One region of the Paeniglutamicibacter sp. genome, then DNA from elsewhere that is predicted to be linked to it. Evidence: riboswitches for the same ligand, from Rfam matches in the RefSeq annotation. Region 1 holds a riboswitch; each other region holds the start of a gene.
What was found. A riboswitch is a leader RNA that binds a small molecule or an ion and turns the genes downstream of it on or off. The one in region 1 is predicted to bind glycine.
Positions count from the first base shown of each region.

Region 2: another riboswitch for glycine. It lies ahead of gcvP (aminomethyl-transferring glycine dehydrogenase); the one in region 1 lies ahead of ACLQ7E_RS07235 (hypothetical protein).
Region 3: another riboswitch for glycine. It lies ahead of ACLQ7E_RS04100 (DUF5058 family protein); the one in region 1 lies ahead of ACLQ7E_RS07235 (hypothetical protein).

Region 1 covers NZ_JBKKAP010000064.1:48,544-54,678, reverse strand. The annotation lists gene ACLQ7E_RS07250 (SLC13 family permease) at 1-724, shown strand, start outside; gene ACLQ7E_RS07245 (glycerate kinase) at 781-2,010, shown strand; gene ACLQ7E_RS07240 (hypothetical protein) at 2,130-2,531, shown strand; glycine riboswitch at 2,993-3,090, shown strand; gene ACLQ7E_RS07235 (hypothetical protein) at 3,246-3,452, shown strand; gene cycA (D-serine/D-alanine/glycine transporter) at 3,508-4,992, shown strand; gene ACLQ7E_RS07225 (PH domain-containing protein) at 5,101-5,475, opposite strand; gene ACLQ7E_RS07220 (DUF5937 family protein) at 5,525-6,135, opposite strand, start outside.
Region 2 covers NZ_JBKKAP010000123.1:1,613-7,747, forward strand. The annotation lists gene gcvT (glycine cleavage system aminomethyltransferase GcvT) at 1-182, opposite strand, end outside; gene gcvP (aminomethyl-transferring glycine dehydrogenase) at 222-3,059, opposite strand; glycine riboswitch at 3,241-3,341, opposite strand; gene ACLQ7E_RS14610 (NADPH-dependent F420 reductase) at 3,656-4,333, shown strand; gene ACLQ7E_RS14615 (VIT family protein) at 4,430-5,152, opposite strand; gene ACLQ7E_RS14620 (SGNH/GDSL hydrolase family protein) at 5,229-6,005, opposite strand; gene ACLQ7E_RS14625 (hypothetical protein) at 6,127-6,135, shown strand, end outside.
Region 3 covers NZ_JBKKAP010000033.1:9,301-15,435, reverse strand. The annotation lists gene ACLQ7E_RS04105 (hypothetical protein) at 1-352, opposite strand, end outside; gene ACLQ7E_RS04100 (DUF5058 family protein) at 381-1,130, opposite strand; glycine riboswitch at 1,303-1,393, opposite strand; gene ACLQ7E_RS04095 (nuclear transport factor 2 family protein) at 1,710-2,075, shown strand; gene ACLQ7E_RS04090 (DUF4011 domain-containing protein) at 2,204-6,135, shown strand, end outside.

The sequences.
Region 1 (6,135 bases):
GGACCGGCGGCTGCCGCTGGCGGTCGGCATCGAAACGCTGCAGGAACATTCCCCGGTCCCGCTGACCGGGCCGCTGACCGTCGCCCAGTCCCGGGCCGCCCTGCTGATCTCCGCGGTGGTGGTGCTCTGGTGCACCGAACCGCTGCACCACCTGCACCCTGCAATCGTGGCCCTGCTCGGCTCCCTGCTCGTGGCCAGCCCCGGCTTCGGCTCCGTGCCCCTGGCCAAGGCGCTGAAGGCGGTGCCGTGGTCGATGCTCATCTTCATGGCCGCCACGCTGACCCTGGGCACCGCGCTGGTCGGGACCGGCGCCGCGCAATGGCTGGCGCGCAGCGTGCTGGGCCCCGTCGCCGGGCTCGGCGCTGCGGCACCGTGGGTGTTCACCGTCCTGGTGGTCGTCATGTCGGCCGCCGCCCACCTGGTCATCCAGTCGCGTTCGGCCCGCTCCGCGGTGCTGATCCCGCTGGTCGTCTCGCTCGCCCCCGGCCTCGGGGTCAACGCGGTCGCGATCGCGTTCGCCTCCACCGCCGCGGCCGGCTTCTGCCACACCCTGACCAGCAGCGCGAAACCGGTCAATCTGTTTTCCGACATCGAGGGCGTCGACACCTATGCGCCGGCGGACCTGCTGCGGCTCAGCGCCGTGCTGGGCCCCGTCATGGTGGCCCTCGTGCTGGTCTTCGCCCTCTGGATCTGGCCGGCCATGGGCCTGCCGCTCTTCCTCTAGCCACCGACACCCCAACGCATCACAAGCACCACTCCAACAGATAAGGAACCACCACCATGTCCAACGCCCTGCCCCGACGCATCCTCGTTGCCCCCTCCGGATTCAAGGAATCCCTCGACGCCGCGGCCGTCGCCCAGGCCATCGGCGCCGGCGTCCGACGCGCCCTGCCCGGTGCCGTGGTCAAGGCAGTTCCCATCGCCGACGGCGGCGAAGGCACCGCCGAAACCCTCGCCTGCGCCACCGGCGGCCGACTGGTCCCGGCCCGGGTCACCGGCCCAGTCGGGCAACCCGTCGATTCCCACTACGCGATGCTCGGCGGGGATGCGACAGGCACCGCGGTGGTCGAAATGGCCGCGGCGGCCGGGCTGCGCCTGGTCCCGCGCGATCAGCGCGACCCCGGGATGACCACCAGCTACGGGGTCGGCGAACTCATCGCCGCCGCGATCGATGCAGGCGCCGAAAAGGTGCTCGTCGGTTGCGGCGACTCCGGCACGTCGGACGGCGGCATGGGCGCGCTGCAGGGACTCGGCGTGCGGATCCTGGACGCCGCCGGGCGCGAGGTCCCGGCCGGCGGCAACCACCTGGCGCGCATCGACCGGCTCGACCTTTCCGGGCTGCACCCGTCCATCGCTGCGGGGACGGTGGAGATCACGCTCGCACTGAACCAGCACAACGTTCTCACCGGTCCGCGCGGCGTGGCCCGGGTCTTCGGCCCGCAGAAGGGCGCCACCCCCGATCAGGTCGAGGCGATGTCCGCCGGCTTCGAGCACTGGGCGGCGGTGCTGCGCCGCGATTCCCTGGATTCCGCCCGCGGCACCGACTTCGCGAACGCACCGGGAACCGGTGCCTCCGGCGGGCTCGGCGCCGGGCTTGCGGCCCTCGGGGCGGTGCTGATGCCGCGCTTCGAGGCGATCCTGGATTCCGGGCTGGCAGGCATCGACCTGGACTCGCTGCTGCGCGGTGCCGACCTGGTGATCACCGCCGAAGGGGCAATCGACTTCCAAACGCCCAAGGGAAAGGTCCCCGCCGAGGTCGCGCGCCGCGCGGCGCTGCACGGGGTGCCGGTGGTGGCCCTGGCAGGGACGCTGGGCAAGGGCTGCCGCGACGTCCACGACATCGGCATCGATGCGATCGCCTCGATCGTCCCGATCCCGATGACGCTGCAGGAGGCGGTGGACGACGGGGAGCGCCTGCTCATCGAGGCTGCGGAGCGCTTCATGCGCACCATCATCCTGGGCGCCTCCATGGCAGCGGCCCGGCTGAGCCCGCGCGACGCCTGGTATTAGGCCCGGTCCGGGCGGGGCCGCCTGGAGACGTTGCGGCCGTGCCCTTTCGCGGCCCGTGTGCGTCGGCTAGGCTGGCCGCGCCGGGGTCCATCGCCCCGTCCGCCGACCAAGGAGGAAGCATGAATGCCGTCAACTGGGATTCCGTCCCCGTGGCAGACCCGCCTCCAGGCGCGGTCGAGGTGCCACCCAGCGGCTTCGGATTCCTCGCCGTCGCCGGCATTCTGGAGCTCGGAGTGCCGAACGTCGTCTATCGCCTTCCGCGCGAGGTCAGGCCAACGGACATGCCGGGTTCCGGGACGGCCACCAAGGACATCTCTGCCTATCTGGCCGACGTCGGCATCTCCGGCCCCGCCGACCCGCTGGCCCACTGCTGGTTCATCGTCCCGCCGCCGTCAATGCCAACAGAAGGGTTCTGGGACGCGCTGGACGAAGCCGAGCCGCTTCGCCAGGCAAGGACCGGCCCCCTGGGGCGCCGGGAGGGCCTGCACGCGGCTCTGCAGATCCTTTATTCCAACAGCTGACCGGTCCGCGTCAGGTTCTCGGCAACGCAGCGGGATCGCAGTCTGTTCAGGATCGGGACCATGGCTGTACACGGAGCGCGTCGGAGGCGCGGGGTCCCGCAATGTGCGACCGCACTTGACGTCGCCAATGGCCACAGGCTGCCGACGCTGGGAACGCCCGCGCGCCGCCACGGTCAATAATCGCCAGTCTTTTTTACGGAGGGAAACCGGGAGCCGGTGGGGAATGTGCGGCATCCGGATAGGGTCGTGTCGTTCTCGGCGGTCGTCGGCGGGTGGTCCAGTTGTTCCTCTGCCAACGCGCACCCCCCTTCCCCTCATGACAAATGTGACGCAACTTCGTAGCGCATCAAATCCCATGTCAGCGGGCTGTTCCTAATACGCTTCGACACAAAGCCTGCTGTGATTTGCACCACACGGATGCACCGCGTAAGTTATGACTGCAATCACAAACAACTTGCCGTTGACACGTGGCGGGAGAGTCCCGTCCACACCATGGACGGGCGCCGTAGGAGCAATTCCTCCCCAGGAAACTCTCAGGCACCCGTACCGCCACGAAGAGGCAAATCTGGAAAGCAGCACGTTGCAATGCGTGCTCACCGAAGGAGCAAGTCCCACCCCTCGCGGGCCGGGATGGAAACTCTCAGGTACTCATACAGATTGGGGAGGATCCAAGAACAGCGCGGCGTCGTCCGCGCGCGATTCGGGAGTTCCTCCATGATGCTAACCACCCACGCCACTGCCCGGTCGCCCTTCGGCGCGCCCGCCGGCCTGCTCCGCGATCCAGCTGTGCTGGATCCGGAGTTTGCCGCGCGCATCGCCGCTGGGCTCTCCTGCAAGCGCAACGGCATGGGAATGGTTGCTTCGGAGAACAATGCGGAGGGCTCGATTCAGGGCCTCGCCCCCGTCGGCGATGACCTCTAGGGAATCGTCCATGGCACGCCACCGAAGCACCAGCACCCATCTGGAAGGCAATAGCATGAGCAACAACAGTTCCGCGCCCCACCTCGAACGAGGGCTCTCCAACCGCCACATCCAACTGATCGCGCTCGGCGGGGCCATTGGCACCGGCCTGTTCATGGGCTCCGGCAAGACCATTGCGGTTGCCGGACCGTCCGTCATCTTCGTGTACATGATTATCGGATTCATGCTGTTCTTCGTAATGCGCGCGATGGGCGAATTGCTGCTGAGCAACACCAACTACAAGAACTTCTCCGACTTCGCCGGGGACATCCTGGGCCCGTGGGCGGCATTCTTCACCGGCTGGACCTACTGGTTCTGCTGGGTCGTCACCGGCATCGCAGACGTCGTGGCGATCTCCCACTATGTGGCGTTCTGGTGGAAGGACCTGCCGCTGTGGATCCCCGCCGTGGCCTGCATCCTGTTGCTGGTGGCACTTAACCTGCCGAGCGTGAAGAACTTCGGCGAGACCGAGTTCTGGTTCGCGCTGGTCAAGATCGTCGCCATCGGCGCGCTGATCGTCGTCGGCCTTGTCATGATCATTACGGGGTTCGAAAACAACGGCGCCACGGCCTCCTTTGCGAACCTCTGGAACGACGGCGGGATGTTCCCGACCGGCTTCATGGGCTTCGTCGCCGGCTTCCAGATCGCAGTGTTTGCGTTCGTCGGCATCGAGCTGGTGGGCACCACCGCCGCCGAGACCAAGGACCCGGAGAAGACCCTGCCGCGTGCCATCAACTCCATCCCGATCCGCATCCTCTTCTTCTACGTCGGCGCCCTGGTCATCCTCATGGCGGTCCAGCCGTGGAACCTGTTCAGCGCCGAGGAGTCCCCGTTCGTGGGCATGTTCGCCATGGCAGGCCTGGTCGGCGCCGCAGGCATCGTGAACTTCGTGGTGCTCACCTCGGCAACTTCCAGTGCGAACTCCGGTATCTACTCGACGTCCCGCATGATCCACGGACTGGCTGAGGAAGGCGACGCCCCCAAGGGCTTCGCGAAGCTCTCCCGGACCAAGGTTCCGCGCAACGCGCTGCTGTTCTCCTGTATGTTCCTGCTCGCCGGCGTGGCACTGCTCTACGCCGAGGGCGGCGTGGCCGAGGCCTTCACCTTGGTCACCACCATTTCGGCTCTTTGCTTCATGTTCGTCTGGTCGATCATCCTGATCAGCTACCTGGTCTACCGCAAGCGCCGCCCGCAGCTGCACGCGTCGAGCAAGTTCAAGATGCCCGGCGGAACGTTCATGCCCTACGTGGTCCTGGCCTTCTTCGGCTTCATCCTCTGGGCCCTGACCACGCAGGCCGACACCCTGTCGGCGCTGCTCTTGACCCCGATCTGGTTTGTGGCACTGGGGATCGGCTACGCGATCCTGCGAAGCAAGCCGAAGCACGCCGAACTGCGTGCCATGCACGCGGCCAAGGTTGCCCAGGAGCACATGACCGCCGCGGCGTTCAATGCCGGCCTTGGCGTCGAGGAAGCCGAGCTGAAGGAGCCCGCCGCGCATTGACATCTGCCGCGCGATGACTCCGGGCGCCGTCAGGCGCCAGCTTAGCCAGGAAGACCTCGGGGCCGCCCTTTTTGGGCCGGCCCCGAGGTCTTGCCGTCTTTTGTTGACTTATAGGACGTGAGAGGCGACGAGCTGCGAGAGCGCGCGCACATCGACCTTGCCCTTGAATTCGAGGCGAACCTTGCCCAGGCCGCTGAACCACAAATCCAGCTCGGCATCGAGGTCGAAGGTGCCCGCCGTTTCCACGGAGAACGCCTGGATCTTGGAATACGGCAACGACGTGTAGTCGCGCTTCTTGCCCGTGAGGCCCTGGATGTTCACCGCGATCAGCCGCTTGTTGGTGAAGACCACATAGTCGCGCACGCCCTTGAAGGCGGCGAGCAGCTCCTCGCCCTGGACAAAGAGGGGCGTGACTTCCCCCGCCACGTCACTTGGGTCGCAGGGGCTGAGCTTGAACACGGAGGCGTTGTTGAAATCGATCATGTCCCGACCATACCCAGCAGCAGGGACAGCCGGGGCATTGCGGCGGGGGTTACGCACGGGCGAGCAGGTCCTCGCCCAGGTCCGCGCGCCGGTAGAAGACCTCGCGGCCCGCGCGGATGGTGTCGGTGAGCCCGGACGCCGCCATCACCTTCAGGTGCCCGTTGACGGTTCCAGCCGCCAGGTCCAGGGCGCAGGCCAATTGGGTGGTGGTCATGGGCAGGTCGAGCTGGGCCAGGATCTGCGCCCGGGTGTGCCCGAGCAGTTGTGCCACGGGGGAGTCCTTGACCTCCCGGGTGTTTTCCCAGAGCCGGCCGACCCCGCGTGGGGCGTAGGTCAGCGTGGGAACAAACGGGTCCACGTCCAGCACCAGGGTGCGCGGCCAGACGAAGGCGCTGGGAACCAGGATCAGCCCGTTGCCCGGGGATGCATGGTGGCTGCCGTCGCAATTGGCGGTGACCTCAATGCCGTCGCGCGTCAGGCGCACGTTGGGATGCAAGGTGTTGAAGACCTGGTGGATGCCGTGCTCGGCCAGCAGGGCCAGCCGGTAGTCGAGATCCGCGAGGAGCATCGCACGCAGCCGCGGCCAGAAGGGTTCAACAGCGGTTTCCCAGTACCAGTGCAGGGCCGCGACAATGCGCGGAATCTCTGACTCGGGGTCGT
Region 2 (6,135 bases), on a different contig from region 1:
CCCTCGACCCAGACCTCGCCCATGTGGGAGAGGTCGAACAGGCCGGCGGTGGCGCGCACCGCCTTGTGCTCGGCTAATTCCGAACCGTACTTCAGCGGCATGTCCCAGCCGCCGAAGTCGGTGAAGGATGCGCCAAGTTCCGCATGCTTTGCATGCAGGGAGGTTTTCTTCGGGTCGCTCATCAAGCTACCTTTCGTGGGGCTCAAAAATGAGTGGCGGAATTAGTTTTCGAAGGCTTCGGGTGCCGGGCAGGAGCAGATCAGGTTGCGGTCTCCACCTGCGCCGTCGATGCGTCCCACGGCCGGGAAGTACTTGTCCATGCGCAGGGCGCGTACCGGGAAGGCTGCCTGCTCGACGGTGTACTTGCGGTCCCAGGCGCTGTTGACCACTGCTGCCACGGTGTGCGGGGCGTTGCGCAGCGGGGATTCCTCGATGGAGAAGTCACCGGCCAGCACCTGCTGCATCTCGGCGTGGATCGCGATCATGGCTTCGATGAAGCGCACGATCTCGCCCAGGTCCTCGGACTCGGTCGGCTCCACCATCAGGGTGCCGGCGACCGGGAAGGACAGGGTCGGAGCGTGGAAACCGTAGTCGATCAGGCGCTTGGCAACGTCCTCGGCGGTGACGCCGGTCTTGTTGGTCAGCTCGCGCAGGTCCAGGATGCACTCGTGCGCAACCAGGCCCTTGTTGCCGGTGAACAGGATCGGGAAGTACTCGTTGAGGCGCGAAGCGATGTAGTTCGCCGAAAGGATCGCGGTCTTGGTGGCGTCGGTCAGGCCGTCGCCGCCCATCATTGCGATGTAGGCCCAGGAGATCGGCAGCACGCCGGCGGAGCCGAACATGGTGGCGACCACCGGGATGCCGTCGCGCATCGAGTAGCTGCCCGAGGCGTCGCCCGGCAGGAACGGGATCAGGTGCTCGGCAACGCCGATCGGGCCCACGCCCGGTCCGCCGCCGCCGTGCGGGATGCAGAAGGTCTTGTGCAGGTTCAGGTGCGAGACGTCGCCGCCGAACTTGCCCGGCTGGGCGAGGCCGACCAGGGCGTTCATGTTGGCGCCGTCGATGTAGACCTGGCCGCCGGCTGCGTGGATCTTTTCGCAGACCTCGCGCACGTCGGCGTCGTAGACACCGTGCGTGGAGGGGTAGGTGATCATGATGGCTGCAAGGGTGTCCTTGTTGGCCTCGATCTTCGCGTCCAGGTCGGCCGCGTCGATGGAACCGTCGGCAGCCGTCTTGACCACGACGACCTTCATGCCTGCAAGCACTGCGGACGCGGCGTTGGTGCCGTGTGCGGAGGCCGGGATCAGGCAGACGGTGCGCGCGTCATCGCCGTTGGAGAGGTGGAATCCGCGGATGGCCAGCAGGCCCGCGTACTCGCCCTGCGAACCTGCATTGGGCTGGATGGAGACGCCCGCGTAGCCGGTGATGGTGGTCAGGCGGCCTTCGAGGTCGGTGATCAGTTCGCGCCAGCCCTCGGTCTGGTGGGCCGGGGCGTACGGGTGGATGGAGGCGAATTCAGGCCAGGAAATGGATTCCATTTCGGCGGTGGAGTTCAGCTTCATGGTGCATGAGCCCAGCGGGATCATGGTGCGGTCCAGCGACAGGTCGCGGTCCGAGAGGCGGCGCAGGTAGCGCAGCATCTGGGTCTCGGACTTGATGGTGTTGAAGATCGGGTGGGTCAGGTAGTCGCTGGTGCGCTGCACGGCGGCGGGCAGTTCGAAGCCCTCGGCCGTGAAGGACTCGCCGGCGATGCCGAAGACGCCGGCGATCGCAGCCACGTGGGCCGAGGTCGTGGCCTCGTCGGTGGAGATGCCCACGGTGGTCGAGTTGACCAGGCGCAGGTTGATGCCGGCTTCCTCGGCCTTGGCGACGATGGCAGCGGCATTCTCGACGGTCACCTGGACGGTGTCGAAGAACGAGTCGGCGGCCAGTGCCAGGCCGGCGCCGGAAAGCGCGGTGGCCAGGGTGCGGGCGTGGTTGTGGGCACGCTGGGCGATGCGCTTCAGTCCGGCCGGGCCGTGGTAGACGGCGTACATCGAGGCGGTGATGGCCAGCAGCGCCTGGGCGGTGCAGATGTTCGAGGTGGCCTTCTCGCGGCGGATGTGCTGCTCGCGGGTCTGCAGTGCCAGGCGGTAGGCAGGGGTTCCGGCGTCGTCCTTGGACACGCCGACCAGGCGGCCGGGCAGCGAACGCTCCAGGCCGCTGCGCACGGCCAGGTAGGCTGCGTGCGGGCCGCCGAAGAACAGCGGCACGCCGAAGCGCTGGGTGTTGCCAACTGCGATGTCCGCGCCCTGGTCACCCGGGGCCACGATCATGGTCAGGGCCAGGATGTCGGCGGCGATGGTGATCATTGCGCCGCGTTCCTTGGCGGCGGCAATGATGGCGGCGTGGTCAACCACGGCGCCGTTGTTGCCCGGCTGCTGCAGCACGATGCCGGAGATATCACCCTCAGGCAGGCCAGCGGACAGGTCGGCGATTTCGACCTCGAAGCCCAGTGCCTCGGCGCGACCCTGCACCACGGCAATGGTCTGCGGGAAGAGGTTGGAGTCAAGCACGGTCTTGGCGGTGGCCTTGGCCTTGTTGGCACGGCGCATCAGCAGCACGGACTCGGCGACGGCGGAGGCCTCGTCGAGCATCGAGGCGTTGGCGATCGGCAGGGCGGTCAGGTCCATGACCATGGTCTGGAAGTTCAGCAGCGCCTCGAGGCGGCCCTGGGAGATCTCGGGCTGGTACGGCGTGTACGCGGTGTACCAGGCCGGATCCTCGAGCACGTTGCGCAGGATCACCGGCGGGGTGTAGGTGTCGGAGAAACCCTGACCGATCATCTGGGTCTTCATCACGTTCTTGTTCGCCAGCACGCGCAGGTCGGCCAGAACCTCGGCCTCGGTGCGCGCAGCGGGAAGGTCAAGCGGTTCGGACTGGCGGATGTCGGCCGGAACGGCCGTGTCGACGAGTTCGTCGATGGAGGAATAACCAAGCTGGGCAAGCATGGTGTCAATGTCGCTGCCCTGGGGGCCAATGTGGCGGGCGACGAACTCAGCGGACGGGGTCACGGTCATGGGGAACTCCATTGGGTCATCGGCGTGCGGGCACACCGAACGAGCTGCAAGTTCCTCCCCGACCCTGTTGCTTTGACCTGAGAGTTTCCGCGACGCACCAACCCTTTGGAGGGACGGGGCATGCTTGCACCTTCGGTGAGCAGCACCACCGAACGGTGATGTTGCTACTTTCCAGAGTTGCCTCTTCGCGGCGGTACGGGGGCCTGAGAGTTTCCCGGGGAGGAATTGCTCCTACGGCGCCCGACCAACTTACGTTGAACGGGACTCTCCCGCCGCATGTCAGTGGCTATGCCCCCTACGAGGCACGCCCCCCATCCTACCGGCGATGCGTGAGGCAGACAACACGGCCCCGCCCGGGACAGACGAAGCCGTCTTTTTCGCGTCATGTGCCATGCCGGAGGGCTGGACTTGCACCCCGAGCCCATCCATTCAGTTCTTCTCGCCGGGCCGGGAACCGCATATTCGACCCGCGATCCCCTCGCAGACGGCCGCATTCGGAAAGAATTTCAACCCATCCCCAAGAAACACTTGACACTTCAACCAAACAGGGGCTAACGTATTACTTGAAGCTTCAACCAACAGGATTTGAGGATCAGATGAAGAACTTCCTCGCTCGACTCTTCGGAAAGAAGAACACCATGCACATCGACATCACCATCATCGGCACCGGCAACATGGGCCGTGCACTGGCCACCCGCACGATCGCCGCCGGCAAGAGCCTGCAGGTCCTGGCCCGCACGACCGAGACCGCAGCCACGTTCGCTGCCGAATTCGGTGCGGGAGTCGCCAGCGGCAACACCGCCGAGGCCCCTTCCGGACGCATCGTCGTGTTGGCCCTGCCTTTCGACGCCGCCAAGGAATACGTCGCCGCCCAGGGTCAGGCCCTGGACTCGAAGATCCTGATCGACATCACCAACCCGGTGGACTTCGCAACCTTTGACTCGCTGACCACCGCTGCAGGCAGCTCGGCCGCCGAGGAAATCTCCTCACTGACCTCCGCCACCGTCGTGAAGGCCTTCAACACCACCTTCGCCGGACCGCTCACCTCCGGCACCGCCGACAGCGCCCCGCTGGATGTCTTCGTCGCCGGCGATGATTCCGCCCGCGGCGAGGTCGCTGCGTTCGTCACCGCCGCCGGCATGCGCCCGTTGGAAGTCGGCGGACTGCACCACGCCCGCGAGCTCGAGGGCTTCCAGCTGCTGGTCATGGCCATGCAGGTCAACCCCGCACTGCCCGACTTCAACTGGGGCACCGCGCTGAAGGTCGTGGGCTGAACAGCCCCGCACTGAATAACTCCCGATAGTTGAAAGGCGGAACTGCCACCGGCAGTTCCGCCTTTCGCGTCTTGCAGCAGGCTCCGTTGCACCTGGCTAGATGATTCCCGAAACCCCCAGCCACGAACCAATGGCGAAGGTGACGGCGAGCGCCGCCGCTCCGCCGATCAGCACCCGCAGCGTCGGGCGCAGCACCGGGGCACCGCCCAGCCGCGCGCCCATCGCCCCGGTCACCGCCAGGGCCAACAACACCGCCGCAAAAGTCACCGGGATCCGCAGCCCCACGGGCAGGAACACGGCAGTGGCAAAGGGCAACGCGGCACCCACCGTGAAGGAGATGGCCGAGGCAATGGCGGCATTCCACGGATTGAGCACCTCATCCTCGTCGAGTTGCAGCTCGGCATCGAGGTGCGCCTTGAGCACATCATGTTCGGTCAGCTCCAGGGCAACCTGCTGCGCCGTTGCGGGACTCAATCCCTTGGCCTCGTAGAGCCCGGCCAGTTCCGCCAGTTCCTCCTCGGGCATCTCAACCAGTTCCCGGCGCTCCTTTTCAATGAGCGCCTTTTGCGAGTCCGCCGAGCTGGACACCGAGACATACTCCCCCAGCGCCATGGAAATGGCGCCGCCGATCGCCGCTGCGGCACCGGCCACCACCACCGGCCCCGTGGCGGTCGTGGCACCGGCAACACCGACCACCACGGCCGCCACCGAGACGATCCCGTCGTTGGCGCCGAGCACCCCTGCCCGCAGCCAATTCAACCTTTCGGCCAGGCCCTGGTCGTGCGGTTCGCCCTCGTGCTGTGTCTCCTGATGGTCCATGGACACCAGCAAAGCACCCGGCCCCACCCATTGGCTAGCGGCCCGCGGGTTTCCGCGTCCGGGCAACGCCTTGGTCCTACGACGCGGCAGCCGCCGCCAGCGACACGTAGCCGGGGTAGCGGGGGCTGAGCGCGTCGCCCGAAGAGGTCCCGGCGAGCCGGCGCTTGACCCACGGGACCAGGTGTTCCCTAGCCCAGGCGGCATCCTCGCGCAGCCTTTCAGCGCGCGACTTGGGGTGCAGTGCCGGCAGCCCGGGAACCTCGATGTGTGCCTCGTGTTCCAGGACGCCGAGCACCTTCCGGGCCATCAGGGTGTGCCCGGCGGTGTTCATGTGCAAGCGGTCGGTGGCCCAATAGCGCCCGTCGCGGAATTCGCGCCAGCGCCAATAGTCGGCAATCACGGCGCCGCGGTCGTCCGCGATCTCGCGCACCGTTTCGTTGTAGATCGCGGTGCGGCCGCGGGTCTTCCCGAAGATGGCCGAGCCGTTTGAGTCAAAGCCGGTGAAGAGCACCACGGCCGCGCCGGTGGCCGACAACTGCGCCACGGCATCCCGATACCTGAGCATCAGGGAGTCGATGTCCACGGCCGGGCGCAGGATGTCGTTACCACCCATGTACAAGGTGACAAGCGTGGGCTTCAGCGCCAGGGCGGCAGGCAGCTGCTCGGCGACGACCTGACCGACCTTCTTGCCGCGGATGGCCAGGTTCGCGTATCCCCACTCCGGGTCTGCGCAGAGCTGTTCCGCCACGCGGTCGGCCCAACCTCGCACCTGGTGGGGCCGGCGCGGATCCACATCCCCCATGCCCTCGGTGAAGGAGTCGCCCAGTGCCACAAATCGTTTCGAAAATTCCACGGCTCCAGCCTAGCGGCCGCCACGGACCAGGTTTGATTTGCGGCATGCCTCCGCGCGCTTCATGGGTTCCGCTGGGCCCGGACACAGCGGAACCCCAGCCGTGGCGGGCAGGCTGGAAGACATGAAGACC
Region 3 (6,135 bases), on a different contig from region 1:
CGCCCTTGCGGGTGCCGGGCTTCACGCCGATGGTCGACTGGGCGATCATCGCTGCCGGCAGCAGCTTGTTGGAGATGTTGCCGATCATGAACGCCTGGTACATCGAGGAGGCGCCAAGGATCGGGAAGTAGGTCAACGGCTCAACGATCCAGATGACGCCGAAGACCGCTGCCAGCGCGGCGAAGGCCGTGATGATTCCGGCGACCTCGATGTCCAGGCCGGCGAAGAAGACCAGGTAGGCGGGGGCCGCCAGGGAGAAGAAGAGACCAATGATCATGGTGATCCTGCCCCAGCGGGAAGTGGTCTTGTCGAAGGCGCCAAGCGCCTCGTGCAGCTCTGTTGCTTTGCTCATGATGTGCTCCTGGGAATCTTGGCTGCGATTAGAGGCGGGTGGCGGCGTAGGTGATGGCAAGGGCAAGCAGGATGGCAATGCCCAGTGCCCATTCCTTGATCCATGGCCTGTTGACCCGTTTGGCGATGACCATCAGGACGGTCATGATCGCGGCCGAGGACACGAAGGCGACAACGTGCAGCCACGACTTGGGCAGTTCGCCAATGCCCAAGACCATGAATGCGGCAACCATGGCGGCACCGGGGACCACCATCATGATGGCGGGGTTGACCTTGCGCAGTGCCGAGTCGCCGCGCTTGAGCAGCGGGGTGAGGATGAGGGTGGCAATCATCCACATGGCTCCGCCCAGGCTCATGGCGGCCAAGGCCAGACCGAAGACCGCCTGGGTGTAGGTGGGGCCGCCGAGTTCGGCGCCGGCGGTCTTGGCGGCGATGGCTGCCGCGGCGGTTTCGTAGGACACCGACCCGATCAGGCCGATGCGCACCAGCACCGCAGGGGTGCCGAAGATTGTCAGCAGTGCGACGGCGACCAAGACCACGGCCAGCGAGGGGCCCAGTGCCGAGATGGCGCCGGCGCGGAAGCTGGTCTTGAGCTCGGCCTGCGTCATCCCGATGTGGGGCGCTGCCGTCTTGGCGGCCTTCATGTAGATGACGCTCTGAACAATGATGACCAGGAAAACGCCGATGGCGCAGGCCCAGAGGACCGGAGAGTTGGCGACGGCGAGGATGTCCGTGGAGTTGCTGTCCGCAGCGGCGGGCATTATGGCAGGTACATGCATGGGGGAGTTCTACCGTTCATCGAAGGGTTCAGTGCGGTGATAGCTGGCCTGTGATGATGCCGGTTGCCACCGTGCCCGCTCTGTCCTGAACCTGAAAGTGAAACCAGTGCCCCATGGCACTGGCGTGCTTCGTCGGTGAGCCACCTGTCCCGGTAGCTGCTCTCCAGAGTTTCCTCACGCGGCTGTTCCTGGTACCTGAGAGATTGCGGGTGCTTGCCCCTTCGGTGCCCGAGTGGTGTCCGGGACTCTCCAGCCGCGCGTGATCGGAAGACTATTCAGTTGTCAGCGGCTGCTTGTCCGCTCGTACCCCACAATACTTGACGTGGGTCACAGCGACTCTTTTGTGTCGCCGACCGAACGGTCGTGAATATGTATTTCCGATCCGGCCGGGACAGCCTATGGGGCGGAGCTTGCTTCCCGGACCGAGAAGACCCCCAGGGATCGACTGGGTTTCGGACGGACAGCCATTCCCTCGGGCTGCGCTGGTGGATAACCTTGAAAAACGGCATCGCGGCCACTCCTGGCCCCTCATGGCTGCCCCATTGAAGGGCCACACACCGATTCCCGGAGGCCATTTACATGTCTGCCAACAAGGACACCGTCAGGAAATACATCGACGGATTCAACAAATCGGATCACGCCCAGATCCTCTCGTGCCTCACCGAGGACATCGAATGGACGGTCTTCGGCCATTTTCGGCTCAGCGGCAAGGAAGCCTACGACCAGGCGATTGAAAGCCCCGATTTCAGTGGACCTCCGGTCCTGGAAATAGTGCGCCTGGTCGAGGAGGACGACGAGGTGATGGCCGAGCTGGTCGGCGAAGCGCACCGGGCCAACGGAGAGACCCTGCGCATGGCCATTGCAGAGGTCTTCGTGATGCGCGATGCCTTGATCTCCGAACGCCGCGCCTTCGTCATCGAGCTGACCGAGAACGACTACAAATAGGCGCAGTTGCGTGGCACCCGCAAGGCCATGCGATCCGCGGGGAGTCCCGTATGTGGGATAGGTTCTTAGGAGGGAAGCGGCAGCTTCGAACGGGTTGACCGGAGTTCAACAACGGGATGGGCAACTGGATGAGACTGCGGGAATACGTCGGTGCGGCACTGGGCATCGTCTCGGGTGCCTTGGCGAAGTTCATCGCCGATCACCTCGTCCGCCAGAACCAAGCAGCCGGCTGGACCGGGTTGCTCGATCGGCTCGACCACGCCTTGGGGTCTGCCCATGCGTCCAGCCCCATGGAATTGTCCGCCCAACTCGACAGGATGATGGCTGCTCCGGGCGCAGCGGGGCACGTGATCGAAATTTCGGCCGAGCAACAGCAGCTGGCCGGTCAGCTGCGGGATCTCTGCAGCGCCTGGGAACACGGAGCAGGGTTCGGCGCCGAGGACGTTCAACGGGGTCTAAAGGCCTGCGCGGAATTCCTCCTGTCCCTGGACCTGGAGCACGTGGCGCTGCGCGTGGGCGACCTGGCTGTTGCCGCGGCAGAACAGGGCGATGACCCTGAAACCTTGGCTGGTCAGGATTCAGTGACGACCGGAAACGGCGGACAAGTCCGGATCGACATCGCACACAGTCCTTCCATCAACTACGCCACCGCCCACACCCATGCCCGCATCCTCGAACGCGTGGTGCTCGAGAACCACGGCGATCAGGTGCGCCCGATCCTGGTGACCGCGGTGTTGATGAGCGGAAACCTGGCGGTCTCCGCGGTGGCCGATCGCCGCCTGGAACTCCCGCCGGGCGTCAGCACGCTCCATGACTTGGACGTGGCGCTGGATCCGGCGGCCTTCGCGCTGATCGATACGCGGCGGCCCGGCAAGCTCATTGTCAGGGTGGCCGAAAACGGAAAACTGATTGCCGAAGAATCCGGTGCGGTCGAACTGCTGCCGGCAAGCCATTGGCCGGGCGCCGGAACCCGGGCCAACGCCGAGCTGCTGGCCGCGTTCGTGCAGCCGCAGCACCCGTTGCTCACCGCAATCCTCTCCGAGGCCGGCGACCTGTTCCGCCTGCGCACCGGTGCCGAGTCCCTCGATGCCCGCCAGGGCGGTGCCGAGCGGGTGGACCAATCCGTCGAGTGCATCTTCGAGGTCATGTGCGCCCGCGGCATCCGCTTCGGCAACCCTCCGGCGAATTGGGACCTGGCGGATCTCGGGGGACGGTACATCCGCGGTGCCCAGGAGATAGTCACCGATCGGTTCGGGAGCGCGCTGGACACCACGCTGCTTTTGTCCGCGCTGCTTGAGCGCGTGGCCATCAACTCGGTGATCTGGCTAGTGCACGACCATGCGTTCCTGGCCTATTGGCGCACCCCGGACGGGGCACTGCCCAGCAGCAGCCTCGATGCCGAGGGCGCCGGCGCACTGGCGAACCTGGTCGCCGCCGACCACCTGCGCATTGTGGAGACCGCCGCGATCACCACCGACAGGCGCGCGTCCATTGCCGAGGCCTCCGCCGCGACCAAGGAGGCCTACGCCCAATTTCCGACTGCCTCAGATTCGCTGGCCTACGCGATCGACATCCGCCAGGCGCGGCGCAGCGGCATCAACCCGCTGCCGGCCCGTGGCGTCTCGGAGTTCGGCAAACCCGTCGTCGTCGAATACCGGGCTGCCCGGTCGGACACCCTGGAACGCTTCTTCAAGGAAAAATCCGAGCGCCGAGAGCCTACCCCCACCACCACTGGCAAGACGGCGCCGCCGCGCATCGCCGCATGGAAGAACGGGTTGCTGGATCTGTCCCTGCGCAGCCGCCTGCTGAATTTCACCGAGCGCTCCCGCATCCCGCTGGCGATCCCGGACTCCGTGATGGCAGGACTCGAGGACCTGGTCAACAACGGCAAGAGCCTCGAGTTGCTGCCAGCCGATGAGATCGGCGCGCTCGACAAGCAACGCTACAAGTCAGGGACCCTGCTGCCGGTCGAGCGCCGCATCGAGCTGCTGCTGTCCCGTGGCAGGGCCTACACCCGGCTCGATTCCGCGCCCTACCTCTCGCGGCTGCGCCGCATGGCCAGCCAAGCCAAGAGAATCATTGACGAGAGCGGCGCCAACAACCTCTATCTGGCCCTGGGTTCGTTGACCTGGTCAATGGACGGGCGGGCGCTGCGTTCGCCGTTGTTCCTCATCCCCGTCAACCTGCGACCCGCGGGACGCGGGAAGCATTTCCGCATCGAAATCGATGAGACCGGTGCCTCCGCCCCGAACTACTGCCTGAGCGAAAAACTGCACGAGCAATTCAACTTGCGCGTCCCGGGTTTCGAGGACCCGGTGCGCGACGGGTCTGGCATCGACCTCGAATCCGCGCTGGGTGCGCTGCGCGCTGCCTTGGTTGCGGCCGGCCTTCCCTTCCACGTGGAGGGAACGGTCGACCTGGCGATCCTGCAATTCGCAAAGTTCCGGATGTGGAGGGACCTGGACGAGAACTGGGAAACCTTCATGTCCGCGCCGTTGGTCAAGCACTTGGTTGATTCCCCGACCAGCGAATTCACCGACCCGGCGGACACCGATCTTCTCGAGCCGTCCATTGACCTCGACCAATTGGCTGCCAGGCTCCCGGTCCCGGCGGACGCATCCCAGCTTGAGGCGGTCGCCGCCGCGCATGCCGGGCAAACCTTCGTGCTCGAGGGCCCGCCTGGCACCGGCAAGTCGCAGACCATCACCAACCTGCTGGCGCACGCCATGGCCTCGGGGCAGCGGGTACTCTTCGTGGCGGAGAAGCGGGCCGCGCTCGAGGTGGTGAGCCGGCGCCTGAACGAGGTGGGCCTGGGCGAATTCGCCCTCGACCTCCACGACAAGGGATCGTCCCCGAATGCGGTGCGCGCCCAGATCAAGGCATCGCTTGACCACTTGGTCTTCGCCGACGAGGCGGGGATGGAGCTGGCCGCCAACGACCTGACGTCCTCCGTGCGCAGGCTGGCCGGCTATGCGCGGGACCTCCACGAGGAGAACGCCGCAGGCTATTCCGCCTACGGTGCGCGCAACATTGCCCTGTCCATGGATCCGTCCATTGAGGCGCTGCCGATCCCCGAGCCCTTTGCAGCGCAGGCCGGATCGGCCGAGGTCTCTACGGTGCGTGAGGCACTGATAGGACTGGCCGAAACGGCCGGGGTCGCACGCCCACGCGAAGAGCATCCATGGGGATTCCTCGGCGGCCCCATCACCATTGAACAGCAGGCACCCTTGCGTGAAGCCGCAGAGGCACTGGATCTTGCCCTGCAGGGTGCGGAGCATGTCAGACGAGATGCCTGCGTGGCTTCCCTGATGGAGCGTGCCCCTGAACCCGAAGGCCTGCGTCGCCTTGCCCAGTTGCTGGAGGGCAACGTCCCGGTTCCGGTCCTTGACGCTGCCTCGACACCCCAATGGCAGTCACGCAGCGAGGGTTTGCTGGCCGAGGCAAGGTCCCTGGTGCAACGCATGGGCTGGCTGACAGATGTCGTTGCGCCTTCCGTATTGGAAATGGATCTTGCCCCGGTTCACGAGGCAGCAACGGTTGCCAACAGGTTCGGCTTCCTGGGGCTGGGCCGGAAGAAGCGCCGCCTGCAGGTCATCAGCGAGCACTTCGGGGGCCGGTGGATAGGCACCGAGGAGAGCGCCCAGCACCTCGTGGCCTTGGTGGACGGCATGATCGAGGCCCGTGGACTGTGCGCGAAGCTCATGGCAGGCCTGGGCGAACTTGCCGGAATCACCCTGGACGGGCACTGGAACCCCTTTGTCGAAGGCGACATCCAGGCGGTCGCGCAGCAGCGCGGGGGGCTGGTGCAGCTGGCCAGTCTCCTGTCCCAGTCCGGCGGGGCCGGCCGGGACAAAGACTACGTCGCCTTGCTGCGCGAGGTCCTTGAACGAGACGCCCCTGCAGAGCCGGCGCTCGCCGGAGAACTGGACGGGATTACAGCAGCGTGGGACGCGCTGCGTGAGGCGATCCCCTCGATTACCCGCACACACTCGGCCTGGCCGGACGCGGCGGGTTTCCTGGGCCGGTTCCAACGCACAATCCAGGATCGGGGCGCCGGGCG